3 regions of the Luteococcus japonicus genome follow, and region 2 is predicted to be linked to each of the others. Evidence: predicted binding sites of a transcription regulator. Region 2 holds the regulator's gene; each other region holds the start of a gene.
The links. Region 2 encodes HrcA, which represses chaperone genes, less so after heat shock. Its sites were predicted from a motif close to TTGGCACTCGNNNNNNNCGAGTGCCAA; they were not measured.
Positions count from the first base shown of each region.

Region 1: a site for HrcA is predicted at 1,919-1,945, ahead of groES (co-chaperone GroES). Genes of this name have one in related genera too.
Region 3: a site for HrcA is predicted at 2,048-2,074, ahead of groL (chaperonin GroEL). Genes of this name have one in related genera too.

Region 1 covers NZ_RKHG01000001.1:1,005,820-1,009,094, forward strand. The annotation lists gene groL (chaperonin GroEL) at 1-1,334, opposite strand, end outside; gene groES (co-chaperone GroES) at 1,521-1,817, opposite strand; gene EDD41_RS04925 (hypothetical protein) at 2,018-2,374, opposite strand; gene EDD41_RS04930 (hypothetical protein) at 2,492-2,773, opposite strand; gene EDD41_RS04935 (class I SAM-dependent methyltransferase) at 2,836-3,275, opposite strand, start outside.
Region 2 covers NZ_RKHG01000001.1:294,040-297,314, forward strand. The annotation lists gene EDD41_RS01345 (MBL fold metallo-hydrolase) at 1-823, opposite strand, end outside; gene hrcA (heat-inducible transcriptional repressor HrcA) at 1,007-2,032, shown strand; gene dnaJ (molecular chaperone DnaJ) at 2,044-3,231, shown strand; gene EDD41_RS01360 (16S rRNA (uracil(1498)-N(3))-methyltransferase) at 3,231-3,275, shown strand, end outside.
Region 3 covers NZ_RKHG01000001.1:2,760,691-2,763,965, reverse strand. The annotation lists gene EDD41_RS13095 (copper homeostasis protein CutC) at 1-170, opposite strand, end outside; gene groL (chaperonin GroEL) at 304-1,929, opposite strand; gene EDD41_RS13085 (CsbD family protein) at 2,405-2,599, opposite strand; gene EDD41_RS13080 (DUF3263 domain-containing protein) at 2,705-2,980, opposite strand; gene manA (mannose-6-phosphate isomerase, class I) at 3,100-3,275, shown strand, end outside.

The DNA of each region.
Region 1 (3,275 bases), 710 kb from region 2:
ACGGCCTTCTTGACGATCTGCACGCCGGCCTTCTCGTCACCCTCGAGGCCGAGACCGCCCTCGAGGACCTTCGACGCGTGGACGAGGGCCGAGCCGCCACCGGCGACGATGCCCTCCTCGATGGCCGCACGGGTGGCGCTCACGGCGTCCTCGATGCGGTGCTTGGTCTCCTTGAGCTCCACCTCGGTGGCAGCACCGACGCGGATCACGCAGACGCCGCCGGCCAGCTTGGCGACGCGCTCCTGCAGCTTCTCGCGATCCCAGTCGGAGTCGGAACGCTCGATCTCGGCGTGCAGCTGCTGGACGCGTCCGGCAACCTCGTCGGCCTCGCCGGCGCCGTCGACGATGGTGGTGTTGTCCTTGGTGACCACCACGCGACGAGCGCGGCCGAGCACCTCCAGACCCACCTGGTCCAGCTTCAGACCAACCTCGGGGGCCACGACCTGGCCGCCGGTGAGGATCGCAATGTCCTCCAGCATGGCCTTGCGACGGTCGCCGAAGGCCGGGGCCTTGACGGCGACGCTGGTGAAGGTGCCGCGGATCTTGTTCACCACGAGGGTGGACAGGGCCTCGCCGTCGACGTCCTCGGCCACGATGAACAGCGTGCCCTTGGCCTCGATGACCTTCTCCAGCACGGGCAGCAGCTCATTCATCGAGCTGATCTTGCCGGAGTGGATCAGGATGTAGGGGTCGTCCAGGACGGCCTCCATCCGGTCGGCGTCGGTGACCATGTAGGGGCTCAGGTAGCCCTTGTCGAACTGCATGCCCTCGGTGAACTCGAGTTCGGTGCCGAAGGTGTTGGACTCGTCGACGGTGATGACGCCGTCCTTGCCGACCTTGTCGAAGGCGTCGGCGATGAGCTTGCCGATGACCTCGTCGCGCGAGGAGATGGTGGCCACGGCCGCCATGTCGTCAGTGGTCTCGATGGGCTTGGCGACGCGCTTCAGCTCGTCCTCGACGGCGGAGACGGCCTTGTCGATGCCGCGCTTGAGGCCGACGGGGTTGGAGCCGGAGGCGACGGCCTTGAGGCCCTCGTGGACCAGGGCCTGGGCCAGCACGGTCGCGGTGGTGGTTCCGTCACCGGCGACGTCATTGGTCTTGGTGGCGACCTCCTTGGCGAGCTGGGCGCCGAGGTTCTCGTAGGGGTCGTCGAGCTCCACCTCCCGGGCGACGGTCACGCCGTCGTTGGTGATGGTGGGGGCGCCCCACTTCTTGTCGAGGACGACGTAGCGTCCCTTCGGGCCGAGGGTCACCTTGACGGTGTTGGCGAGGACGTCGACGCCACGCTCCAGGGAGCGGCGGGCCTCCTCGTCGAACTGCAGGATCTTGGGCATTCATTACTCCTGGGGAGTGAGATTCTTGCTGGGGTGTGAGAGCCGCGCCCGCCCGGCCCGATGGGCGAGGCGGGCGCGGCACTGCTCACTTCTTCGTCTCACGAGCGCAGCCGCGAGCTTGCGAGCTGCGGTGCGCGCGAGTGTCGCGGGGGTTCAAGGGGGTCGTCCCCCTTGCCGCGAAACAGATCACTTCTGGACGATGGCGAGGATGTCGCGAGCGTTCAGGAGCAGGTACTCCTGGCCGTCGTACTTGACCTCGGTGCCGCCGTACTTGCTGAAGACGACGACGTCGCCCTCGGCAACGTCGAGCGGGATGCGCTTGCCCTGGTCGTCGAAACGGCCCGGGCCAGTGGCGATGACCTTGCCCTCGGAGGGCTTCTCCTTGGCGGTATCGGGAATGACCAGGCCCGAGGCGGTGGTCTGCTCTGCTTCCAGCGGCTGGACGAGGACGCGGTCCTCGAGCGGCTTGATCGTGGCTGCCACGTCAAACCCCTTTCTGACTAGTAGCGCCGAGATTCTCGGCGGGGGATCTTCAAGGTCATGGTTACCAGCCGGGGCGTCGTCGCGGGTGCCGCCCGTGGCTGTTGGCACTCACCTAGGGCGAGTGCCAAGAACCAAGCTATACCGACGTTGGCACTCCTTCAAGCCGAGTGCCAGCGAAGCCCCGGATGAAGTTCGCCAACCTACGGGGCGCCACACGGGCCGATCGCACCGATCGGCTGGAATCCCTTGTCGTCGGCCTGCACGGAGATGTGCTTGATCACCTCGGCGTCACTCTCGAAGTAGATCGACCACGAACCATCACCCAGCTGGTCAACACCCCACGAACGGCCCGTGGCCGGATGGTGGTACGGCTCGTGGCCGTAGATGTCCGGGAAGAACTGGAACATCTTCTTCGTCGAATCACCCAGCGTCAGACCCGACTGGGTGCTGGTGGCCGTCGACTGGATCGAGATGGTCGTCACGGAACCGGAGAGTTGACCATTGCTGGTGAAGACCATCACGACGTCCTTCCCCTCCGCCTTGAACATGGGACCCATGCACTCCCATGCCGGCGTGAAGGAGGACCTCAGGGCCTCCGGAACCGGCTGCCCGATCTTCACCGGGCCCCACCCCGTCGTGGTGAGCCGCCAGGAACGCCACTGGCCGGGATCCCCCTAAGCGGCTGACGAACTGGCCGACGGGGTGACGGAGGGCGTGCTGGACTGCGTGACCGAGGGTGTGGTCGCCTGAGATGGCGCCACTCCCCCGCTGGCCGCTGGGCTGGCCACCGACACCGAGGGGGCCGAGGAGGCCGCGGCCGAGCCGGACCCCGCCGGTGTGCTGGCGGCCGCGCTGGCTCGCTCGAAGGTCTTCTCCTCGGAACCGCAGGCGGTCAGGGCGGGGAGCAGCAGTGCGCCGCAGAGCAGCACCGGGGCAATACGTCGGGGGGTCGTCATGGTGACAGCCCAGCAGCCCCGTGGGTCAGCGGAGCCAACGCCGTGACAACCGCACCATTTCTTCAGCCAGTTGACGTGGTCGCAACTCGACGCACCACGAGGGCACGCGCACCTTCCCGGGTGCGGACCAGCACCAGGGTTGCCTGGTTGGGACCCTTCGGCTGGAGCTTCTTGCGCAGTTCCGCGGGGTCGACGTCGATGGCCCGCTTCTTGATCTCCAGGCTTCCGACGCGGTGTTCCCGCACCCAGGCCTTGAGCGTCTTGGGGTTGAAGTCCAGGTCCTCCAGCACCTCGAAACAGGTGGCCAGGGGCGTGTCCACTGGATGGTCCGTGGACAGGTAGGCCACCTGCGGGTCCAGCAGCCAGGCATCCGGATCAACTCGGTCCAAGGCACCGGCGCGAATCACCGCCCCGTGCGGCTCCAGCAGGTAGCGACCCACCGGGGCCACGGGGAGGGGCTCGTGTGGCGCGGCATCCACCCTCACCCCTTGCGTCAGGTCGG
Region 2 (3,275 bases):
ACGGCAGGGCATTGGCGACGGCCTGGGGAGCGAAGGGCCACTCCACCTCGCGTGGTCCGTTCAGGTCGGTCACCACGTCGTCGATGCTCATCCCCTTCTTGATGCAGTCCTCGGCGGTGGACCACAGCATCGAGATCGCGGCGCGCTGGTTGTTCACCTGCTCGAGGTCCGCCACCGGGCCGTGTCCAGGGACGAACAGCGTGTCACTCTTGGCATTGCTCATCACCCCGTCGATGGCCTTGGGCCAGGTGTCAACGTGTGAGTCGGGGCCCACCATCGGGTCCGAGGCCGTCTCCACCATGTCGCCCACGAAGGTGACGCGGGCGTCGGGAACCTGTACGAAGATGTCGGAGTCGCTGTGCCCGTGACCCAGGTGCACCAGTTCCACCACGCGACCGCCCAGGTCGACGGCGCGGATGAAGGCCATTGGGTCGTTCGGCGCCACGAGTTCGGACGGGTCGAAGCCAAGGTCCGTGCGGATCACCTCGGGGTCGACGTCCGGGTCGTTGGTGCCGTCGAGGTGGGCGGCGAGGTTCTCGTGGCCGATGCTGACCGCCGACGGGGCGGCCTCCATCACTCCCGCAAGGCCATAGAAGTGGTCGAAATGTGCGTGGGTGACCACGACGTGGGTCACCGGCCTGCCGGCCAGTTCGGCTGCGGAGGCGGCGAGCTCTCGGCCCTGACTGGGGGAGGAACCGGTGTCGACCAGCATCACGCCGGTCTCACCGATGATGAGTCCGGCATTGACCGAGGCCGGCTGCAAGTGCACCACATGGATGCCGTCGCGGACGAGCTGCCACCCACCAATCGAGAATTCGCGCATGGCGACGAGCCTACCCGCCGGGCGCCGCGATGACCGCTTTGCGCTCTGCGGCATCGCGGTATGCTGGCACTCGCGCGGTTTGAGTGCCAAACTGGGCGATCGCGCGGACCAGGACCAGCTCACACGGCGCCAGGTCATGCGGCACCAGCTCACACTGCGCCAGCTCATATCAGGGGAGGGACGATGCTCGACGACCGCAAGATGGATGTGCTCAAGGCCATCGTCACCGACTACGTCTCCAGCAAGGAGCCCGTCGGCTCCAAGGCCCTGGTGGAACGACACCAGCTCAAGGTCTCGGCAGCCACCGTTCGCAATGACATGGCCGTGCTGGAGGAGGAGGGCTACATCACCCAACCCCACACCAGCGCCGGACGGATTCCCACGGACAAGGGCTATCGCCTGTTCGTGGACCGGTTGGCCACGGTGAAGCCACTGTCCACGGCGGAGAAGCGAGCCATCGAGACCTTCATGACGGGCGCCCTCGACGTCGACGACATCGTGACCCGTACGGTGCGGATCCTGGCCCAGGTCACCCAGCAGGTGGCCATCGTGCAGTACCCGGTGACCTCCACGGCCCAGGTGCGCCACATCGAGCTGGTGAGTCTGACCCAGGACCGGGTGATGGTGATCCTGATCAATTCCACCGGACGGGTGGAGCAGCGCTGGGTGGAGCTTCCGATGCACACGGAGGAGTCCCTGGCGGAGCTGCGCGGCCGGCTCAATGCCGCCATCGTTGGCCTGACCCCCGCCCAAGGGGTCGATCGCCTGGCCGCCCTGCTGGCCGAGCTGCCGGGATCGATCAGCCGTGACGCGGCCAATACCGTCGTGGTGACCGTGCTGGAGATGTTGGCAGCAGACCCGTCGACGCGCGTCGCCGTGGCGGGCGTGCCCAACCTGAGCCGTTTCGGTGACCAGTTCGAGACCACCGTGCGGCCCGTCCTGGAAGCCCTGGAGGAGCAGGTGGTCTTGCTGCACCTGCTCGGTGAGGCCAGCACGGGCATGGCGGGCGATGTCACCGTGCGGATCGGCCAGGAGAATCCCTACGAGCCCCTGCAGTCCACCAGCCTGGTGGCAAGCAAGTACGGAACCCCCGACGAGGCCTGGGCCAGCCTGGGCATCGTCGGCCCAACCCGAATGGACTACCCCTCAACCATGGCCTCGGTTCGTGCCGTGGCCCGATATGTCGGCCGCTTCCTGGCAGAAGGATGACTTTCACTCCCATGAGTTCTGACTACTACGAGATCCTCGGCGTCGACCGCGACGCAAGCCCCGAGCAGATCAAGAAGGCCTACCGCCGGATGGCCATGAAGATGCACCCGGACGTCTCCAACGAGCCGGACGCCGACGAGAAGTTCAAGCAGGTCCAGGAGGCCTACGAGGTCCTGTCGGATCCGCAGAAGAAGTCGATCTTCGACCGCGGCGGAGACCCGATGGGTGGCGGCTTCGGCGGAATGGGCGGGGCCGGTGGCTTCGGTGGCTTCCCGGGCGGCGGCTTCGGCGGCGGATTCGACTTCACCAACCTCGTCGATGCGATGTTCGGGCAGCAGGCCCAGCGCGGCCCGCGCTCGCGTGTGCGTCGCGGCCAGGATGCCCTGGTCCGGCAGAGCCTGAGCCTGGCGGAGGCCGCCTTCGGCGTCACCAAGCCGCTGAACGTGGAGACCGCGGTGGTCTGCCCCAAGTGCACCGGCACCGGGGCCAATGAGGGCTCCGAGCCCGTCACCTGCGGCACCTGCAATGGCAACGGCGAGATCACCCAGATCCAGCGCTCCTTCCTGGGCGACATCCGCACCTCCCAGCCCTGCCCCAACTGCCGTGGCTACGGCAACGTGATCCCGCACCCCTGCGGCGAGTGCTCCGGCGAGGGACGGGTCCGCTCCAGCCGCACCCTGAACGTGAAGATCCCCGCCGGTGTCAGCACCGGCAACCGGATCCACCTGGAGGGACAGGGCGAGGTCGGCCCCGGCGGCGGCCCCGCCGGAGACCTCTACGTCGAGCTCGTCGTGCAGAACCATGAGGTCTTCAAGCGTGAGGGGGACAACCTGGAGATGGTGCTGCGCATCCCGATGACGGCTGCGGCATTGGGCACCAGCCTGACCGTCGACACGCTGGAGAACGAGCGTGAGGACTCCGTGGCCGAGGATCGCACCCTCGAGGTGGAGATCCCCGCCGGCACCCAGAGCGGCACCCGGGTCGCGGTCCCGGGACGTGGCATCCCGCGGCTGCGTGGCAATGGCCGAGGTGAGCTGGGGATCACCTTCGTCGTGCAGACCCCCACCCGGGTCGACGCACACCAGCGGGAGCTCTTGAAGCAGCTTGCTGAGGCTCGCGGGGAGACCACGGTGACCGCCCAGGTCCACAAGGGCAAGCAGGGTGTCTTCGACCGTCTCAAGGAAGCCTTCGGCGGCTGATGAGCGACGCACTCTTCCTCGCGGCGTTCGGCGACGCCAGCCCC
Region 3 (3,275 bases), 2.5 Mb from region 2:
GGCCGCACGGCCAGGCTGGTGGCCGTACGGACCTTCTCCACCATGGCCGGTTCGGGGGACATGCCGCCGTCGTCGAGCGTGCCGAGCAGTTCGACGCGATCGGCACCGCCCTCCTCGGCGCGCCGCGCGTCGGCGTCGTGCAGGCAGATGATCTCCAACAGTCCGGGCATGGATTCATCGTGCCATGCCGGCGTCGCGCGGGAATGCCACGAGGGCGGCTCCCCGAGTGGGGAACCGCCCTCGTGTCCCTTCGAGGGGCTCAGCGATCGTGATCAGGCCGAGCCAGGGGTTGTGGTGCGTGGATCAGAAGTCCATGCCACCCATGCCGCCGTCGGCGCCGCCGGGCATGGCGGGAGCCTTCTCCGGCTTGTCGGCGATGACGGCCTCCGTGGTCAGGAAGAGGGCCGCGATGCTGGACGCGTTCTGCAGGGCAGAGCGGGTCACCTTGGCCGGGTCGATGATGCCCGACTCGACCATCTTCACGTACTCACCGGTGGCGGCGTTCAGGCCCTCACCGACGGGGAGGTTGGCAACCTTCTCCGCGATGACGCCACCCTCCAGACCTGCATTGAGGGCGATCTGGCGCAGCGGGGCCTGGGCTGCCTGCAGCACGATCTGGGCGCCGGTGGCCTCGTCGCCCTCGAGGGCGGAGAGGTCCACATTCTTGGCGGCCTGGATCAGCGCCACGCCACCGCCGGGGACGATGCCCTCCTCGACCGCAGCCTTGGCATTGCGGACGGCGTCCTCGATGCGGTGCTTGCGCTCCTTGAGCTCCACCTCGGTGGCCGCGCCGACCTTGATGACGGCAACGCCGCCGGCCAGCTTGGCGAGGCGCTCCTGCAGCTTCTCGCGGTCGTAGTCGGAGTCCGAGTTCTCGATCTCCTTGCGGATCTGCGAGACGCGACCGGCGATCTGGTCGGCATCGCCGGCACCGTCGACGATGATGGTCTCGTCCTTGGTGATGCGGACGCTGCGCGCCTGGCCCAGCAGCTCCAGGGTGGCGGTCTCCAGCGAGAGGCCGACCTCCTGGCTGATGACGGTGCCACCGGTGAGGATGGCGATGTCGGCCAGCATGGCCTTGCGGCGGTCACCGAAGCCGGGGGCCTTGACGGCCACGGACTTGAAGGTGCCGCGGATCTTGTTGACGATCAGGCCGGCGAGGGCCTCGCCGTCGGTGTCCTCGGCGATGACCAGCAGCGGACGGCTGGACTGCATGACCTTCTCCAGGACCGGCAGCAGCTCCTTCAGCGAGGAGACCTTTCCGTCGACCAGGAGGATGTAGGGATTCTCCAGCTCCGCAACCATCGCCTCGGTGTCGGTGACGAAGTAGGGGCTGATGTAGCCCTTGTCGAAGCGCATGCCCTCGGTCAGCTCGAGGTCGAGCCCGAAGGTGTTCGACTCCTCGACGGTGATGACACCTTCCTTGCCGACCTTGTCCATCGCCTCGGCGATGATCTCGCCGACGATCGGATCAGCGGCGGAGATCGATGCGGTGGCGGCGATCTGCTCCTTGGTCTCGATGTCGATGGCCATCGTGCCGAGCTCTTCGCTGATGGCCTTGACGGCTGCCTCGATGCCCTTCTTCAGGCTCATCGGGTTGGCACCGGCAGTGACATTGCGCAGGCCCTCACGGACCATCGCCTGGGCCAGCACGGTGGCGGTGGTGGTGCCGTCGCCAGCGACGTCGTCGGTCTTCTTGGCGACCTCCTTGACGAGCTCCGCGCCGATCTTCTCGAAGGGATCCTCGAGCTCGATCTCCTTGGCGATGGAGACACCGTCGTTGGTGATGGTGGGGGCGCCCCACTTCTTCTCCAGGACGACATTACGGCCCTTCGGGCCGAGGGTGACCTTGACCGCGTCGGCGAGGGTGTTCATGCCCCGCTCGAGCCCGCGGCGGGCCTCGATGTTGAACTCAATCAGCTTTGCCATGGTCTTTCGGGAGTCCTCCCGCGTCAGGGGCTCTCGCCCCACGGTTGTCAGTGTCATAGGGGTGCGGCTGGTGCGATGCCCGCGACGGACGGGGACCGGCCCCTCATCGTCCAACTCGCTGGCACTCGAGCAAGCCGAGTGCCAACATCATGTTTAGCACTCTCCCCAAGCGAGTGCAAACAGCAAACGCAGAGCCGAGGAGGCGGCAGGATGGGCGCGCATCCGTCGGGGGCCGCGCGGACGAGGAGAGCCATTCCTGGCAGTGGACCCTGTGCGCCGGCCTGCCCTTCCTTCCGCTCTACGCCGCGTGTGCGGCATGGTCGGCAGTGAGGCACGGGAACCCGGCCAGCGCGAACTTCTTCGAATGCCAGGCAGACCTCGCTGATGGCGGATACCACCCGGAGCGCCAGCCCCGGAATGCACCAGGGCCCGCTCCGCAGTGATGCGGAACGGGCCCGGAGAGCTGTCAGACGACTCAGTTCTTGAGGTCGTCGACGACGTCATTGAGCTTGTCCTTGCCCTGCTCAACCTTCTCGCCAACCTGACCGTCGAACTTCTGGGCAGCGCCCTCGGTCTGGAGCTTCTCGTCGTTGGTGGCGTCGCCAGCGGCTTCCTTCACCTTGCCGACGACCTGGTCCTTGGCGTTCTCGAACTTGTCTGCGATACCCATGTGGTCTCCCATTCGTCTGCACCGGGCTGACCCCGGAGTGATGCGCATGACGCTAGCCGCGCCGATCCATCACCACAACGAAATCCGCGGGGAGCGTAACGCGGCTCAACGCGGCAGCCGCGTGGCGGATCGGGCCTCTTGGCGACGCTCCCGCAGACGCCGGAGACGCTTCACCAACAGCGGATCGTGGGCGAGTGCCGCGGGATCGTCCAGGAGCTGGTTCAGGACCTGGTGGTACCGCGGGGTGGACATCCCGAAGCGCTCACGAATCTCCTGCTCCCTCGCTGCGCGGGATCCCTTCCAGCCACGCTCGAAGTCGAGGATCTCAAGACTCCGCTCGTCGAGGTCCAGCGGGCGCAGTGGTTGTGTGGCATCGGACATGGCCTCGATTCTAGGCCGTACTCAGCATGACTTCAGGCCTCGCGTCGCACGGGTGAGCCCCCACCTGCCAGACTTGGCAGAGCACGCACACAACTACGAAGGGCGACACGATGCAGCCGATGTCGGGAGCCATCCAGAACTACGCGTGGGGGTCAACCACCGACATCCCTCGCATCCTGGGGGTCGAGCAGACCGACCAGCCACAGGCCGAGTACTGGCTGGGAGCGCATGCCAGCGCCCCCTCCGTCGTAGACGGCGAGAGCCTCGTTGTGCGCCTCGAACGCGAACCCGGCAT